Regions from separate parts of the Intestinimonas sp. HCP28S3_D6 genome, predicted to be linked through region 2. Evidence: riboswitches for the same ligand, from Rfam matches in the RefSeq annotation. Region 2 holds a riboswitch; the other holds the start of a gene.
What was found. Region 2 has a riboswitch for cobalamin ahead of cbiD (cobalt-precorrin-5B (C(1))-methyltransferase CbiD). Riboswitches for the same ligand answer to the same signal wherever they lie in the genome.
Positions count from the first base shown of each region.

Region 1: another riboswitch for cobalamin. It lies ahead of ACTNBK_RS09745 (cysteine-rich small domain-containing protein); the one in region 2 lies ahead of cbiD (cobalt-precorrin-5B (C(1))-methyltransferase CbiD).

Region 1 is NZ_JBQHTM010000025.1:31,525-40,776, reverse strand. It holds gene ACTNBK_RS09760 (RluA family pseudouridine synthase) at 1-900, opposite strand, end outside; gene hemW (radical SAM family heme chaperone HemW) at 1,090-2,310, shown strand; gene ACTNBK_RS09750 (phosphodiester glycosidase family protein) at 2,557-5,793, shown strand; cobalamin riboswitch at 5,942-6,125, shown strand; gene ACTNBK_RS09745 (cysteine-rich small domain-containing protein) at 6,254-6,565, shown strand; gene lysA (diaminopimelate decarboxylase) at 6,814-8,103, shown strand; gene ACTNBK_RS09735 (sulfide/dihydroorotate dehydrogenase-like FAD/NAD-binding protein) at 8,398-9,240, shown strand; gene gltA (NADPH-dependent glutamate synthase) at 9,243-9,252, shown strand, end outside.
Region 2 is NZ_JBQHTM010000005.1:79,197-88,448, reverse strand. It holds gene cobT (nicotinate-nucleotide--dimethylbenzimidazole phosphoribosyltransferase) at 1-730, opposite strand, end outside; gene ACTNBK_RS03145 (cobyrinate a,c-diamide synthase) at 734-2,107, opposite strand; gene cbiE (precorrin-6y C5,15-methyltransferase (decarboxylating) subunit CbiE) at 2,097-3,296, opposite strand; gene cobK (precorrin-6A reductase) at 3,293-4,033, opposite strand; gene cobJ (precorrin-3B C(17)-methyltransferase) at 4,036-4,773, opposite strand; gene ACTNBK_RS03125 (cobalt-precorrin 5A hydrolase) at 4,777-5,817, opposite strand; gene cobM (precorrin-4 C(11)-methyltransferase) at 5,814-6,569, opposite strand; gene cbiD (cobalt-precorrin-5B (C(1))-methyltransferase CbiD) at 6,585-7,727, opposite strand; cobalamin riboswitch at 7,827-8,016, opposite strand; gene ACTNBK_RS03110 (radical SAM protein) at 8,109-8,978, opposite strand; gene hisC (histidinol-phosphate transaminase) at 8,975-9,252, opposite strand, start outside.

The sequences.
Region 1 (9,252 bases), on a different contig from region 2:
CATATCCTGCGGCAGGGGACAGGTAAAGGTGAGCACCTCCCCGGTGACGGGCTGTCGGACGGTGAGCTCCGACGAGTGGAGGGCGGGACGGGGGATAAGGTCCTTGTCCTCCGTGCCGTAGAGGAAGTCCCCCGCCAAGGGACAGCCCAGATAGGCCATATGGACCCGGATCTGGTGGGTCCGCCCCGTCTCCAGCGCCAGCCGTACCATGGCACGGTCCCCCGTCCGGCAAAGGACCTGATAATGGGTGCGGGCGGGCAAGCCGTCCGGCCGCACTGCCCGGGCCACGATGGAGCCCTCCGCCATGCCGATGGGGGCGTCCACCGTCCCCGCCTCCTCCGCCGGTCCCCCCAGGCATACCGCCAGATAGATCCGCCGGAATTCCGCCGTGTGGAGCTGGTTTTTCAGCACCTCCTGGGCGTGGGGGTGCTTGGCCACCACCATGAGTCCTGAGGTCCCCTTGTCCAGCCGGTGGACCGGGTGGAAGTCGTCCTCCACCCCGGTCTTATCGTAATAGCTCAGCAGAAAATTACCAATTGTATCGGAAAAGTGGCCGGCGCCGGGGTGGACCAGCACCCCAGGGGCCTTGTTTAGGACCAGCATATCCCCGTCCTCATAGACGATATCCAGGGGCCCCTGCGCCGGCACCACCCCGCTGCGCCGTTCCGGGTCGGAGAGCCGCACCGTCAGCACCTGCCCCGGCTCCACCCGCCGGCTGGTAAAGACCCGCTCGCCGTCCAGCAGGATGCCGTCCTCCAGCCACTTGACCCGCCGGATCACCGTGCCCGAGAGGCCCAGCTCCTTCCGCAGCAGGGTGTCCACCTTCTGCCCCGCCCGCTCCGGCGGCACAGTGAGGCTCACCCGCCGCACCTGTTTTTTCACACCACCCGGCGCTTCCATGCGCTCCACAGACCGTTTCTCCTTCCTAAAAGATAAATTTTACATGTTGTTTTCAGTATAGCATGCATTTCCCACCTGTCCAGTCTATTTTGCTTTCCACCGGAAATTCCACGCTCTTCATTGCCATCAGGGGAAAAACGCGGTATAATGAAATAGATCAATCCGATTCCATAATAAGGTGGGACCGCCATGGGAAAGCAGCTGGGCTTTTACATCCACATACCGTTTTGCAAAAGCAAGTGCGACTACTGTGACTTCTACTCCCTGTCCGGCCGCACCGAACGCATGGATGATTATCAGAAGGCTCTGCTGACCCACATCAAGGAGACCGCCCCCCAGGCCAAGGGCTATCTGGTGGACACCATCTACTTCGGCGGCGGAACCCCCAGCTTCTACGGAGAAAAGCGCATCCGGGAGCTGCTCTCCGTGATCCGGCGGAAGTTCGAGGTGGCCGGCAACGCCGAGGTCACCATGGAGGCCAACCCCGAGAGTGTGGACAAAAAGAGCATGGTGCGCCTCCGCCGGGCGGGGATCAACCGGGTCTCCCTGGGGATGCAGTCCGCCCACGACGACGAGCTCGCCGCCCTCCACCGGCCCCACACCTTCCAGCAGGTCCAGGAGGCGGTGGCCGCCATCCGGGAGGCCAAGATCAAGAACTTATCCCTGGATCTGATGTACGGTCTGCCCGGCCAGGACATGGCTATGTGGCAGGACTCGGTAGAGAAGGCCATCGCCCTTCAGCCCCAGCACATCTCCGGCTATGGCCTGAAGGTGGAAGATGGCACCCCTCTGTGTGCCCGTGTGTCCCGAGGTGAGGTTCTCCCCAACGACGACATGCAGGCCGACATGTACCTGTGGATGGTGGCCCGGCTGGAGCATGCCGGTTATCGCCAGTACGAGATCTCCAACTTCGCCCAGTCCGGCTTCCAGTCCCGGCACAACCTGAAATACTGGCTCACCCGGCCCTACCTGGGCTTCGGCCCCGGTGCTCACTCCGACTTCGGCGGCCGGCGCTTCTCCTTCCTCCGGGACCTGGACGGCTACATTGACGGCGTGCTGGGCGGCAAGCCCATCATCGACTCCGACGACCTCATCCCCAAGCGGGAGCGTTCAGGAGAGTACTTGATGCTCCGACTGCGGACCACCCGCGGCATCGAGGAGTGGGAGTACCGGCGGGAATATTTTATGAACTTCGACCCCATCGAGGCCAAGCTGGCCGAATATGAGCACAACGGCTGGGCAGCCCGGGACGGGCACCGCTGGCGGCTCACTCCCATCGGCTTCCTCATCTCCAACCAGCTTATCGGTGAGCTGCTGGAGCGGCAAGAGAGCGCCACTTTGGAGACTACCCTTCCCAAAGTGCAAAAAACACCTCCGCCGCCCCCTCCCTCCGAGCCATCCACCCCCTGATCCCAGCGTCCCGTATACCGTCCCGGCAGGCCGTCATGACCCGGTCTGCCGGGATTTTCGTTTGCCGCGCAGGCATTCTAACTTTTTCCTAACATTGGTCTCTCCCCCAGCAAAACGACAGCTTTTCCCAGCCTCTGCCGTTTACAAAAAAGGGGGGGTGTGTTAGGATTATACCTATCATGGATGGGCCGCCCAACGGCCAGTCCCGTTCCCTTTCACCCTGCAATGATTTTTGGAGGCAACAGCATGAAACGATTTGGCATCCGGGCCACTGCGCTGACCCTGGCCGTTCTGGTGGGGCTCTCCCCCGCCGCGTCCGCGTCCATCGCTCTGGGCGACGAGCTCCACGGCGGCACCGTCTCCCTGGCGCCCGGCTCTGATCTGGTGGAGCAGGTCTTCTGGAGCAACTCCAAGTCCGACCTGCGCACCGAGCGGTACATCTCCTACTCCCCTGCCGATGGCGTCTACCCCGTGGTGGTCTACGGGGACAAGCTCATGTCCCGGCAGGACCTGGCCACCATGGCCAAGTCTCTGGAGGCCCAGGGGCTCCGGGTGGTGGGCGGCGTCAACGGCGACTTCTTCGACCTGTCTACCGGCAATGCCCTGGGTGTCATTATCAGCGACGGCGTATTGCGCACCACCTCCGGCGGCTACTACGCCGTTGGCTTCCTGGCCGATGGCACCGCCTTTATCGGCAAACCCGACCTGGCCGTCACCGCCACCTTCAACGGCTCCACCATGCGGGTCACCGACGTGAACAAGACCCGCACCGCCGCTGACGGCACCCATGAGGGTGGTCTCTACCTCTATACTGACGAGTTTAGCACCACCACCCAACATACCAGTCCTGGCTACGACGTGATCCTCACCCCCGTCACCACCAATGTGGGCCAGACCGTGGACGTAGATTTGGACGTCACCGACACCGACGGCACCGCCTCGGAGGCTGCCGCGGAGACTCCTACGGAGACAACAGCTCCGGGCACAGATGCCGCATCCTCCGGCGACATTGCCACCGATTCCCAGAACCTGGAGACCACCACCCCCGCTGAGGGCACCCGCCAGGTGGACGAGGTCACTGCCTCTCTGCTTCTCTCCGATGAACTCACCGTGGGCGGTCGTCTGGTGTGCACCGTTGATCAAGTGCTGGAGTCCACCACCTCCATCCAGATCCCCGAGGACAAGCTGGTCCTCACCGTCAACAAACAGAACAACGAATGGCTCCTGGGCCAGGTGTCCTCCCTGAAGCCTGGCGACCAGGTGAGCATCGACGTCACCGCCGCCGACAGTCGGTGGAATGATGTGGTCACCGCCATCGGCGGCTACTACAAGATCGTCACCAATGGCCAGGTGGGACCCCAGACCGACTCCACCGCCAACCCCCGCACCGCCATCGGCATCAAGGCCGACGGCAGTGTGATCTTCTACGCCATCGACGGCCGGCAGTCCGGTTACAGCGTGGGTGCCACCCTCACCCAGGTGGCCCAGCGGCTCATTGAGTTGGGCTGCGTAGAGGCCGTGGCTCTGGATGGCGGCGGCTCCACCACCATCGGCGCCACCATGCCGGGGTCCTCTGCCATGGAGATCCTCAACTCCCCCTCCGACGGCAGCCTGCGCACCGTCAGCAACGGTATCTTCCTGGTCTCCAGCCTCAAGCCCAACGGGGTGCTGGACCACTACTATGTCACCCCCTACGACTCGGTGGTCCTCTCCGGTACCCAGTTGGCCCTCACCGCCACCCCGGTGGATGAGAACGGCTACACCTTCTCAGACAGCACCGCCGTCTCCTGGTCCATCCGCAACGGCGACGGCATCGTGGACGTAAACGGCGTCTTTACCGCCGGCAGTGAGAGCGGCACCACTCAGGTCACCGCCTCTGCCAACCGGGCCGAGGGCAGCGCCTCCATCACCGTGGTCAAGACTCCCGACTCCATCTCGGTGACCAACCAGGCCACCGGGGCTCCCGTCACCTCCATCGCCCTGGACCCCCAGGAGAGCATCGATCTCACTGCCAGCGCGGTCTGGAAGAAGATCGCACTCACCAGTCAGGACACCTGTTACACCTGGTCGGTTGACCCCGCCGTCGGCACCGTGGATGAAAACGGCGTTTTCACCGCCGGTGCCAAGAGTGCCACTGGCAATCTCACTGTCAGCGCCGGCGGTACCTACATCACCATCCCCATCACCGTGGCCGGCCACATCAACACGCTGGACGATTTCGAGACCGATGAGGGTCTCTCCGCCCTCACCAGTTCCTCCAACGCGGTGATCAACCGGGAGTCCTCCGGCGATCTGGTGCGCTACGGTAAGCAGAGTGCCCGGGTGGATTACAGCGCCGGCGAGACCGGCTCCGCCTCTCTGGGCTCCTCCCTGGCCATCCCCACCGGCGACCGCTACCTGAGCATGTGGGTCTACGGCGACGGCTCCGGCAACACCCTCACCGCCACCATCGCCGACGGTGCCGGCATCACCAGCGACGTGGTTCTCTCCGCTTTGGACTTCACCGGCTGGAAGCACCTGACCGCCGCCCTGCCTGAGGGCACCGCCGCCCTCCAGGGGCTCACCGTGGTCTATGGCGGCGGCGAGAAGGCCATCGGCACCATTTATCTGGATCAGTTCACCACGGCTACTGAGGCGCTGACCGACGAGACCGTCCCCACCGTTACCGTGACCGCCGAAAACGGCAAGCTTACCGGCTACGTCTCCGACAACGTGGACAAGGACTTTGCCAAGTCGGCCATCACCTTGACCCTGGATGGCAAGAGTGTGAACTTTACCTGGAATGAGTCCACCGGCACCCTGACCTATACCCTCCCCATCAGCGACGGCAAGCTCCACCGACTCACCATCACCGCCGTGGACCAGAGCGGCAATGTGGGCCGCGGCTCCTACAACATCCTTCCCACCATCAACGAGGACGGCTCCACCACCTCTCAGAGCCCCTTCGTGGATATGACCGCCCACTGGGCCGACCTCTACACCACCTACCTCTATGACATGGGTGTGGTTCAGGGTGTGGAGTCCAGCTCCGGCCTTCTCTTCCAGCCCGATAAGAACATTACCCGGGGTGAGTTCTCCCTGATGGTGGCCCGCTGGATGGGTCTGGATCTCACCGCCTATTCCGATGTCACCCTCCCCTTCGCCGATCTGGACACCACTCCCTCCTGGTGTGTGGACGCCATGAAAGCCATGTACGCCGAGGGCATCATCAAAGGCAGCCTGGATAACGGCGTCCTCATGGGCCGGGCCACCGCCTCCATCAGCCGGGCCGAGGCCATGACCATTCTGGGCCGCATCCAGGGCAAGGGCTATGTGACCCAGTCCCTGACCTTCAGCGATACCGCCTCCGTCCCCGCCTGGTCTCTCCCCTACGTGGAGTCCCTGGTGGGCCAGGGCATTATTTCCGGCTACAACAACCAGCTCCGGCCCAATGACTCCGTCACCCGGTCCGAAGTGGCCAAGATGCTCTTCTACCTCATGTAACCACCGTTTTTCCGCTCCCCGCCGTCTCACGACGGCGGGGAGTTTTTTTCCACCGCTCCGGCGCCTGTGGGGGAAAAGTCCACTTGACAGGGCAGGGAAAAGCCGCTATGATGATAGGTACCGGAGGGAACTTCCCCCCGGTGCAAGTGAATATCTCTGGTACGCAGGTGCGCCGATGGCGCTGCACAAGGGAAGCCGGGTGAGAATCCCGCACAAAGCCGTTGCTGTGTTGGCGGAGGGGTCCCCAGATGTCACTGGAGTAAGTGCTCCGGGAAGGCGGGGACCGCGCTGGACGCCGAAGTCAGAATACCTGCCTGCGTATGACGCACACAAAAACCTCTCCGAGCCTGGGAGGGTGCCGCGCTTCCGCCCTGTCTGGCGGGGGGCCATTGCTGCACGCTGTTCAGGCCGTGCAGCTTTTTTGCTGCCTGGAGACCGCCACGATGGAAAGGAGTCCGCCATGAGTGAACGTGACCGCGCCGGCGCCCCCAACTGGAAAGGTAAGGCCTTTTCCTTCTTCTCCCATCTCCAGTGCGAGTATTTCCCCTGCCATCCCACCAACGACCCGGACAATTTCAACTGTCTCTTCTGCTACTGCCCCCTCTACGCCCTTGGACCCGACTGCGGCGGCAACTTCCGCTACACGGAAAAGGGCATCAAGGACTGCAGCCGCTGCACACTGCCCCACCAGAGGGACAACTACGGCTATGTAACCGCCAAGTTTCAAGAGATCGCCCGCCGGATGGCAGAGGAGCGGGAGCGGCCCCGCTAAACACACCCCTTTTACGGGAAGGGGGACATATCACATCCTGCCATTCCTGTTTGTAGGATACGCGAAAAGGGTCCCGGACACCATGTCCGGGGCCCTTTTTGTCCGGGCGGCACGCCGTCTGCGCCCAAAAAACAAGTCCCATTTTGTGGGTTTCCGGTTGCGCCCCGGGCCAAAGCTGGTATAATAGTGCCCAGATGATTTTGGGGAGCCCCCGCTCCCCTTCACCAAAGATCGGGAGGGAACCACCTATGTGCATGGAGATCCGAGACAACACCCTTTATTTTGACGGCTGCGACACCACCACCCTAGCCAAGACCTACGGCACCCCGCTGTACGTCTACTCTCAGACCGCCCTAGAGGGACGCTTCCAGGCCCTTCACACCGAGTTCCTGGACAAGTGGGAGAACACCCGTGCGGCCTATGCCGCCAAGGCCTTCTGCACCCCCGCCCTGCTGCGGCTGGTGAAGGACGCCGGCCTGTGCGTGGACGTGGTCTCCGGCGGTGAGCTCACCTGCGCCCTCTCCGCCGGCTTCCCCGCCGAGCGCATCGAGTTCAATGGCAACAACAAGCTGCCCGCCGAGCTGGAGCTGGCGGTGGAGAGCGGCGTGGGCCGCATCATCATCGACGGCCTTCAGGAGCTCTCGTTGCTGGAGTCTATTTGCGCCCGGAAGGGCAAGAAGATGAAGGTCCTCTACCGGGTCACCCCCGGCGTCAAGGCCGACACCCACGACTACATCATCACCGGAAAAAAAGACTCCAAGTTCGGCATTCCCCTGGACGAGGACATCATCTACCCCGCCATCAAGGCCGCCATCGATTCCCCCTGGGTGGACCTGCTGGGCCTCCACTTCCACGTGGGCTCCCAGCTCTTCGAGGTCCGGCCCTACCTGGAGGCCCTGGAGGTGGTACTTGGCTTAGTGAAGGAGACCTGGAACCGCTACCACTTTGCCATGACCGAGCTCAACGTGGGCGGTGGCTTCGGCATCCGCTACACCGACGAGGAGCCCAGAGGATACGGCTGGTACCTGGACCCTCTCATGGAACGCATCGACGCCTTCTTCCGGGACCTGGGCCTCCCCCGTCCGGCGGTGGTCACCGAACCCGGTCGCAGCGTGGTGGGCGAGGCCGGCATCACCCTCTACACCGTGGGTTCCATCAAGGACATCCCAGGCGTTCGGAAGTACGTGTCCGTAGACGGTGGCATGACCGACAACATCCGTCCCGCCCTCTACCAGGCCAAGTACCGGGCCATCGCCGCCAATAAGGCAGAGGCTCCCACCACAGAGACGGTGACGGTGTGCGGCAAGTGCTGCGAGTCAGGAGACGTCCTCCTCCGGGATGCCACCCTCCCCGCTCTGGAGGCCGGAGACATTCTGGCCGTCCTCTCCACCGGCGCCTACGGCTACTCCATGGCCAGCAACTACAACTCCAACCCCATCCCGGCGGTGGCCCTGGTGAAGGACGGCCGCTCCGGACTCATGGTCCGGAGGCAGACCTGGGAGGACCTCCTCTCCACCAGCTGCGATCCCGGCCTGTAAATCAGCAGGAATCCATCCCCTCCGGCTGTTGCCGGAGGGGATGGACCTGCTTTTTGTCGTGTTCTCTCTGTTTTCTGTGGAAATCGCACAGCCTGCTGGGTTTGTATTTGTGCATTCTTATAATTTTTTTGCAGACCTGAATTTTCACCTGTTCTTTTGCTATGAGATGTGCTAAACTAAATAGCGTGAAATTGACTTGGCAACGGCTGTAACGAAGTGCTTGTGCGCACGGGCTGGTTACGGCGGTTGCTTTTCTTTTTACCAGCACATATTTGCCTAAGGGAGGAGCACATCATGTACCGTATCGTAGAAAAAACACCCCTAAACCCCACCGTCACCAAGATGGTGGTGGAAGCCCCCCTCATTGCCAAAAAGGCCCTGCCCGGCCAGTTTGTCATTCTGCGGGCCTGTGCCGACTCCGAGCGCATCCCTCTCACCGTAGCCGACTACGACCGGGAAAAGGGCACAGTCACCGTCATCTTCCAGATCGTAGGCGCCGGCACCATGGAGCTGGACGCCCTGAAGGAGGGCGAGTCCCTCCACGACTTCGTGGGTCCTCTGGGCCGGGCCAGCCAGCTGGACGGCCTCAAGAAGGTCTGCGTTGTGGGCGGCGGCGTGGGCTGCGCCATCGCCCTGCCGGTGGCCAAGGCCCTTCATGAGAAAGGCACCGAGGTCCATAGCGTGGTGGGCTTCCGGAACCAGGATCTGGTGATCCTGAAGGACGAGTTCCGCGCCTGCAGCGACAAGTTCGTCCTCATGAGCGACGACGGCAGCTGCGGCCGGAAGGGCCTGGTCACCGCCGCCCTGGAGGAGCTCATCGCCTCCGGTGAGCAGTACGACGAGGTCATTGCCATCGGGCCCCTGGTGATGATGAAGTTCGTGGTTGCCGTCACCAAGAAGTACAACGTCAAGACCGTGGTCTCCATGAACCCCATCATGATTGACGGCACCGGTATGTGCGGCGGCTGCCGTCTCACCGTGGGCGGCAAAACCAAGTTCGCCTGCGTGGACGGGCCGGAGTTCGACGGCTTTGAGGTGGACTTTGACGAGGCCATCCACCGGGGCGCCATGTACAAGGACTTTGAGGTCCACGCCCGGGAGGAAGCCTGCAATCTTTTGAACCAGGAGGTACGCTGACCATGGCCAATA
Region 2 (9,252 bases):
CGGCGATGTCCAGACCGCCCACCTTGTGGAGGACGTCCAGGCCGTCGGCGGGGTCGGGCCGATTGACGGCGATGGCGGTCTCGATGGCGCGGATCTTCCGCTCCAGGCCCTCCGAGGTGAGGCCGGCGCCGCGGCCGGTGACTTCCGCCGGGTCCTTCCCCAGCAGCACCGAGACGATGGCGCTGGAGGTGGTGGTGTTGCCGATGCCCATCTCGCCGGTGGCCAGGAGGCGGACCCCCTTCTCCTTCAGTTCACCCACCAGCTCCACGCCGGTCATGACGGCCTTGGCGGCCTCCTCCCGGGTCATGGCGGGGCCCTTGGTCATGTTGGCGGTGCCCCGGCGGATGCAGCACTGGCGGATGCGCTCCCCCACTACCGGCCGGGCCACCCCAATGTCCACCGGGATGACCTCGGCTCCGGCCACCCGGGCCATGCAGCACACGGAGGTATCCCCCTTGGACATGTTCTCGGTGACGATGGCGGTGACGTCCTGGCCGGTCTGGGTGACTCCCTCGGCCACCACACCGTTGTCGGCGCACATGGCCACCACCGCCTTCTTGGAGAGGTCCACGTTGGGGTCCCCGGTGATGCCGGCGATGCGGATAATGTCCCGCTCCAACATCCCCAGGCTGTTCAGGGGGTGGGCGATGGAGTCCCACCGCCGCTGGGCCTCCGCCATAGCCTTCTCATCCACCGGTCCGATCCCGGCCACGATCTCCTGCAAGTCCATACCTTATTCCTCCCTTTGATAGCGTGCGCATGCCTCCATGAACCGCCGTGCGGCCTGGGGGCAGCCGCTGAAATGCACATGGGGAAATCCCGCATAGAGGGTGGGCGTATGCCAGGCGCAGTCCCAGCCACGGTCGCTCAGAGGCTTTTGAGCCCGGAAGTCGCCCCCCGGCGTGGTGCTGTCCCAGTAGTGGAACTCGTGGGCGTGTAGGGTCTCCCCCGCCCCGCACAGCAGCCCGTCGGTGCGGGCGGTCATCCCGATGTAGCCGAACCGGCTCAGCTTGCCGGTGTTGGCGGCCTTTCCGGAGAAGACCCCCGCCATCTCCCAATCGTAGCTCCCGTCGGCATCGGAAAGCTGCTTTTGCAAATAGAGGAAGCCGCCGCACTCAGCCACTGTGGGCAGGCCGTGGAGGATCTTTTCCCGGATTTCCCCCAGCAGGGCGGTATTTCGGGCCAGTTCCTTGGCGTAGACCTCCGGGTAGCCGCCTCCCAGGTAGAGGCCGGAACAGCCCTCGGGCAATCTTTCATCCTCCAGCGGAGAGAACTCCGCCAGCTCCGCCCCCTGGCGCACCAGCTCAGAAAGGCCATCGGCGTAGTAGAAGCAAAAGGCCTTGTCCCGGGCCAGGGCAATGACCGGCCTTTCCCGGGAAATAGACACCGCCGGCCGCTCCGGCGCCTCCAGCGCTGGGGCGGAGGCCGCCAGGGCCAGTAGGCCGTCGATATCGATGGTCTGTTCGGCCTGCTCCGCCATACGGTGGAGCTTTTGCCTCAGATCCCCCACCTCGGCGGCGGTGACCAGACCCAGGTGGCGGCTCTCCAGCGCCACCTCCGGCAGGTTGGGGAGATAGCCGTATACCCGCACGCCGGTCTCCGTCTCGATGGTCTCCTTCAATCGGCCATACATCATGGGGGGGCAGCGGTTGAGGATGACGCCCCGGATGTTGGCGTCGGGCCGGAAGGACGCCATGCCCTTCACCAGGGCGGCGGCGGTGAGGGCCCGTCCCCGGGCGTCGGCCACCAGCACCGCCGGGGTCTCCGTGGTCCTGGCCAGGTCGTAGGCGCTGGCCTGGGAGGACATGGCGATGCCGTCGTAGTAGCCCATGACCCCCTCGATGACCGCCGTGGAAGCGTCGGGGGTATTCTCCAGCAAACTCCGGCGGACGGTGGCCTCCCCCATGAGGAAGAGGTCCAGATTGCGGCTCTTGGCGCCGATGACCTCGCTGTGGAACATGGGGTCAATGTAGTCGGGGCCGCACTTGTAGGCCACCGGCGCCGCTCCCCGGTCCACCAGAGCCTGGAGGAGGGCGCAGGTAATCGTGGTCTTGCCCCCGCCGCTGGCCGGAGCGCAGAGGAGAAGGCGGGGCACCTTACGCGTCATGGCCCTTCCCCTCCCCGCTGAAGATCCACACAGGGTTCTGGGCGTCCATCAGGTGATACCGCCCCGCCTTCCGGGTCCGGGTCACCGACAGCTGCACCATATCCGCCTCCACCAGATGGGCGAAGAGCCGGGCGGCCTCCCCCACCGTCTCCAGGGTGACGGCGGTGCACACCACCCGGGCGGCGGGATTTTTTTCAAAAATCATCATCAGAATGTCGTCCAGGTTTCCAGAGGTCCCCCCCAGGAAGACCCGGTCAGGGGCGGGCAGGTCCTCCAGGGCCGCCGGGGCGGTGCCCGGAACGATGGTGAGGTTGGACGCCCCCAGACGGGCCTTGTTCTCCTCCAGAAGGGACACCGCCTCGGGGTTCTTTTCAATGGCAAAGACCTGTCCGGCGGGGCAGGCCAGGGCGCACTCCAGGGAGACCGAGCCGGTGCCCGCCCCCACGTCCCACACCACGTGGTGGGGCTGGAGCCGCAGCTTGCACACAGAGATAGCCCGGACCTCCTCTTTGGTCATGGGGACGGCTCCCCGCTGGAATACCTCGTCGGGGAGGCCGGGGCTGTTCCAGGGCCGGCCCACCGGCTCGGGGTTCTCAGCCAGCAGCACGGAGAGATCTTCAAAGGTCTCCTCCGCCAGCTCCGCCGCCGTGCCGGTGACGATGCGCTCGTTGGGGTAGCTCAGCCGCTCCCCCACCGACACCCGGACGTCACCCAGGCCCCGGCGGACCAACTCCTTACAGATGTCCTCCGCCTTGGTGGCCCCACCGGTGAGGGCGAAGGTCTTGGCATTTTTCTGGATTTCCCCCACGGCGTTGTGGCTGCGGCCGTGGGCGCTGACGATGTGGGCGTCCTGCCAGGAGGTGCGGAGCCTGGCGCAGAAATAGGAGAGGGAGGAGATACCGGGGATGGTCTCCACCTCCCGGCCCTCCAAGAGCTTCCAGAGCTTCTTGGCCCCGCTGTAAAAGCCGGTGTCGCCGGAGAGGAGGACAGCCACGTTCTCCTGCTCCTCCCCGATGCGGCGGGCGATATCGTCGGCGGCGATGAGGGGCACGCAGGTATGTCCCTCCCCCCAGGGCTCCAGGAGCCTAGGGGCGCCGATGAGCACCGGACAGGCGTCGATGGCCTTCCGGGCCGCCAGGGTCAGGGTGTCCGGGTTGCCCATGCCCACGCCGATGAGATAGATCTTCATGCCTCTTCCTCCCCCAGCAGCTGCCGCTGAATTTCCTCCAGGGTGAGCCCCGTCTCGGTCTGGGGCCGCTCCACCACCAGGAGGGCGCAGCCCGCCTCTTTAGCGGCCTCCGCCTTGGCCCGGAAGCCGCCGTAGCCCCCGGTGTCCTTGGTCACCAGAATATCGATGTGGTACTGGTGCAGGGTGGCCACGTTCATCTCTTTGGTAAAGGGCCCCTGCATACAGATGATGTTTTTGGGCGGGAAGCCCAGTGCCAGGCACCGCTCCAGGGAGTCCGCCATGGGCAGCACCCGGGGAAAGCAGCGCTCCCGGAGACCCGGCCGGGCAAAGTGGTCCAGCTCCTTGCTCCCCGTGGTGAGAAGCACGTTCCCTGGCAGCCTCTCCAGCAGGTCCGCCCCCGCCGCTATGTCCGGCATCTTCCGGCACCCGTCCTCCTCATCGGACTGCCGCAGCAACCGCAGGCAGGGCAGGCCGGCGCAGTCGGCAGCCGTTCGGATGTTCTTGGTCACCTCCACGGCGTAGGGGTGGGTGGCGTCGATGACCAGAGTGTAGCCGTCGGCCATGAGGGCCTCCATCTCACCGGCGTCCAGCCGCCCCACGTGGACCTTCATTCCTTCGGGCAGGAGGGTCTCGCCGTACTCGGTGGCCACGCACACCGTGGCGTCCAGCCCCTGGGCGAGCATCCACTCGGCCAGCGCCCGGCCCTCGCCGGTGCCGCCGAAGAGCAGGATCTTCATCCTCAGCCCTCCCGCTGGAGGTAGCCTCTGGGGGTCACCATCTTGCCGCCCAGCAGTTTGGTCTGGCTGCTGCCGATAAAGACGGTGGTGAACATATCCACCTGGGTATCCCGCAAGGCGCCCAAGGTGGTGATGTTCCCCTGCTCCCCCTCCCGGCCGATGTTCTGCACATAGCCGCAGATGGTGTCCGGGGACTTCCCCGCCGCCATCAGGATGTCGCAGGCCCGCTTCAGATGGTCGGGGCGGCTGTGGCTGGCAGGATTGTAGAGGCACAGGACGAAGTCGCCCTTAGCGGCACATTCCAGCCGCAGGGCGATCTTGTCCCAGGGAGTCAGCAGGTCGGAGAGGGAGACCACGGCAAAGTCGTGGGTCAGGGGGGCGCCCAGCACGGCGGCGCCGCCGCAGGCGGCGGTGATGCCGGGCACCACCTCGATCTCGATGGAAGGATACTCCTGGGCCACCTCATAGATGAGGCCCGCCATACCGTAGATGCCGGAGTCGCCGGAGCACACCATGGCCACGTCCCGGCCGGACACCGCCGCCTCCACCGCCGCACGGCAGCGGTCCACCTCACGGCGCATACCGGTGGACATCATCTCTTTCTCGGGGAACTCCTCGCGGATGAGGGCGATGTAGGCGGTATAGCCCACGATGAGGTCGGCCCGCTCCAGGGCCTCCCGGGCACGGCCCGTCAGGTCCCGGCCGGCGCCGGGCCCCAGGCCCACGACTGTCACTCGCATGAATCAATCTCCTTTTTCAGAAAAGCGGATGGTGAGGGGGACCTGGCTCACCGCCACGGTGACCCCCTCCCCCGCCTGTTTTGTTACGATCAGGGTGCCGCCCCGCCGGACGGCGGCGCGCTCACATACGTTGTCCACCCCGGTGACCCTCTTCACAAAGGGGGACGGGGTGAAATCCCCCGGCACCGCCAAGAGTTCTTCTGCCGAATAGGTGGTGAGGGGCAGGCCCAGGCTCTGGCAGAAGGCCAGTAGGCCGGGCTCGTCCTTCTTGAGGTCGATGGAGCACACCGCGGCCACCCCTTTGAGGGAGAGGTGGTGGTCTGCAAAGACCCGCTCCACCGCCGCCGCGATGGTATCCGCCGCCGTGCCCCGGCGGCAGCCGATGCCCAGATGGAGCACCGGCGGGATGAGGCGGACAGTGTGGGGAAAGGGGGTCTTTTCCGGGTCCAGGGTGAGGGCAATGCCAGTCTCCGCCGGTCCCTCCACTACCCCCCGGGGCAGTTCTCCCTGGATAGGAAAATCGCTTGACAGCCCTACGGAGCCCCCTGACAGCAGGGAGGCAGACACCCGTTTGGCCCCCTCGCGTCCGTCAAGGAAAAAACCTTGCTCCCTGGCCCACTGGTCCACAGCGAAGAACCCGTTCACATCGGTAGCGGTGGACACCGCCGCCGCGCCGCCGGTGAACCGGGCCACCAGCCGAGCCAGGTCGTTGGCGCCCCCCACATGGCCGGAGAGGAGGGGGACGACGAAGTGTCCCGCCTCGTCCACCGACACCACAGCGGGGTCGGTAAATTTATCCTTCACATAGGGGGCGATGGCCCGGACGGCGATGCCGCTGGCCCCCACAAAGAGGAGGGCATCGGTGTCGGCGAACCGTTCCCCGGCCCACTCCCCCAGGCTCCCGTAGCCGGGGAGCCCCGTCTCCGGCGACAGCCGCTCCGGCACCGCCAGGGCGCAGCTGTGGCCGATCTCCACCAGGTCGTGGGCCAGACTTCTGGCCAGCCCGATTCCCCGGCGGGTAAAGGCGGTGAGGGCGATCTTCACTTGCTGGCCTCCCGGTAGCCGTGGGTGAAGGCGGGGTCATAAAGCTTAGAGCGGTCGTACTTGTCCCCCAGGAAGCCGCCCACGGTGATGAGGGCGGTCTTGGTGACGTGGTGCGCCTTGGCGGTGGCGGCCAGGGTAGACACGGTGCAGCGGTAAACCGCCTGCTCCGGCCAGGTGGCCTTGTAGACGATGGCGGCGGGGGTATCGGGGGCGTAGCCGCCCTCCATCAGCTCCTTCTCCACCTCCTCCAGCAGACCGGTGGAGAGGAAGAGGACCATGGTGCAGCCGTGGGAGGCCATCTTGGAGAGCTTCTCTCCCTCGGGCACCGGAGTGCGGCCCGCCATGCGGGTGATGATGACGCTCTGGGACACGTCGGGGAGGGTGTACTCGGCCTCCAGGGCGGCGGCCGCTCCAGAGAAGGAGGAGACGCCGGGGGTCACGTCGTAGGTCAGGCCCAGCTCGTCCAGCAGGTCCATCTGTTCCCGGATGGCCCCGTAGAGGGAAGGGTCGCCGGTGTGGAGGCGGACGGTGTCCCAGCCCTTGGACTCGGCGTCCTTCATGACGTCGATGACGGCCTCCAGGGTCATGGACGCGCTATCGTAGACAATGCAGCTCTCCTTCTTGTAGTCCAGCAGGGCGGGGTTCACCAGGCTCCCGGCGTAGATGATGACGTCGGCCTCCCCCAGGAGCTTGGCCCCCCGGACGGTGATGAGGTCGGCGGCTCCGGGGCCCGCGCCGATGAAGTGGATCATGCGCACAACTTCCTTTCACGATGAGATGGGGTGCAGGGCGGCCAGCCGGTCGGCCCCCGCCGTCTTTCCCAGAATTCCATAGCGGTTGGAGAAGAAGATGGCCTCAATGGCCATCTCCGCCCCCGCCCGGCGTTTGAGCTGTTCGTCTAGGGCCTGGGTCAGGGAGGCCATGACCGCCTCCCGCAGTCCGGCCCCATCCAGGATGGCCACGGCGTCGTCGGTGGTGACGGCGCGGTAGAGGGCCTCCACCGTGGCCCGTTCCCCGCCGCACAGGGCGGCGTGGGTGCACAGGGTCTCCCGCCGGCCGTCGGCCACCCGGGAGTGGGTGTTCATGACCCCGGCGGCCACCTTGCACAGCTTGCCCACGTGGCCCACCAGCAGCAGGCTGCGGAAGCCCAGACCGGCGGCGTGGTCGATAGACTCGCCGATGTAGTTGGAGCAGGTGCACCAGCAGCCCAGCCCCAGGCCCAGCACCTCCCGGGCAAAGGTCTCCCCGTAGTTGCCGGGAGTGACCACGATGTCCGTCGCCCCGGCGACCGCCAGCATGTCCTGCTCCAGCCGGAGGGAGTCGATGAGGGCGGCCTCGCTCATTGGCCGGACGATGCCGGAGGTGCCCAGGATGGAGATGCCCCCCACGATGCCCAGCCGGGGGTTGAAGGTCTTTTGGGCCAGCTTCTCCCCCTCGGGGGCGGAGATCACCACCTTCAGGCCGCCGTCGCAGCCGTGGTCGGCCATAGCTGCGGCCACCTGCTGCCCGATCATCTGCCGGGGGACGTGGTTGATGGCGGCAGCCCCCACGGGCTGATCCAGGCCGGGCTTGGTGACCCGGCCTACCCCTTCTCCGCCGTCAATGGTGACGCCGGGGGCGTCGCACCGCTCCACCCGGGCGAAGATAAGTGTGCCGTGAGTGGCGTCGGGGTCGTCGCCCCCGTCCTTCCGGACGGCGCAGGAGGCCCAATCCGGGCCGGAGGACGGCTCCAGCAGCTCGGCCTCCACCGGAATACCCGCCGGGGTGTCGATGCGCACCGCCGGAGGAAGCTGGCCGGTAAGGAGGAGTTCTGCCGCCCCTCTGGCCGCCGCCGCTGCGCAGGTGCCCGTGGTGTAGCCGCACCGCAGCCGCTCCCGCCCCACGGAGATATAGTGTTCGAAATCGCTCAAATCATCCACCTCCCGGGGCTTTTGAGACACAAAACGGGCCCTTTCCTGGATGGAAAGGGCCCGTAACGGCACTGGTCTGGTCCTCTCCACCTAAGAGCAACACGATCGCTCCGCACGGCAGGTCTCCTGGCTCACGCTTCCTCCTCAGGCGTCCCTTCTCAGCCCCTTGGGCCAATGGGTGGTTCACGCCCTCGTCCGCGCTCACAGTAGAGGTAAGACTGCGCCGGATTTACACCGGACTTCCCTTTTCAGCAGCTGCGTCGCTGCACCTGTGCGGATGAATATCAAATTGTCATCAGGCCGTTCCTTCCGATGGGCCGGCCTAACGGATACATTATAGCAACTTTGCAGCAGGAAGTAAAGGAATACTTTCCCCGGGGCTCAAAAGCCCCGGCTCCACTCAGGCCGCATACCGGCGCCGCTCTCTAGAGCCCGGTCCAGCTGGGCCAGGAAACGGTCCCGGTCCTCCGGCAGACTTCCCTTCAACGGAACATAGTTGGAGGCATGGTCACAGGTAAAGTGGAGGGGATCCACCTCCAGCTTTTCGATGAGGAGCCGGGCCTCCCGTAGGCTGTCCATGGGGGTGATGGGCTGGAACTTCCCCGCCTGGTAGTCGGCATAGAGCTCCGTGCCCGGATAGAGGGTCAGGGTGAGGGCGGAGAGGTGCCTGGGCTTCATCTCGTTCATCATGGCGGCGGTGTCCAGGATATGCTGTTCACTGCCTTCCCGGCCACCCAAGCCCAGCAGAATCATGACCCACAGATCCATGCCCGCCTCCCGGAGCCGTGTTCCAGCCTCCAGCATTTGACTGGCACCAACGCCCTTTTTCACCTTTCGCAGGAGCTCGTCGCTCCCCGTTTCCACCCCCAGATAGGCCCGGGCCAAGCCGTGCTCCCGCAGGAGCTTTAGCTCCTCCGGGGTCTTGGTAAGAGTGCTCCGGGGGCCGGCGTAGGTGGTCACCTTCTCCAGAGAGGGGAAGGTGGCGTAGAGGGTATCCAGAATGGTGATGAGATCATGGGTGCGCATGATGATGGCGTCGCCGTCACAGAGGAATACTCGCCGCACATCGCCGTAGTAGGCCTTGGCCATGCGGATGTCTTCCAGAATATCTGCCATGGGCCGGATGTGGAACTTCTTGTCCCGGTACATATTGCAGAAGGTACAGGTATTGTTGGAGCAGCCCACCGTGGCCTGGAGCAGGTAGCTCTTCCACTCTCCCGGGGGCCGGTAAATATCGCCTTCGTATCTCACAAATGTTCCTCCGTCAGTTCTTTCAGGGCTTGATAAAGGGCGTCCATCTCCTCGTCGGTGCCCACGCTGATGCGCAGGTAGTCGGAGATCCTGGGCCGGTCAAACCAGCGCACCAGGATGCCCCGCTGCCGCAGGCCGTCCAGCAGGGTCTTGGCGGCAATCTTGGGGTGATGGACAAACAGGAAGTTGGCTTTGGAGTCGGTGACCATAAAGCCCAGCTCCCGCAACTGTGCCGACGAACGGTCCCGGGTGGCGGATACCTTGGCTGCCTGGG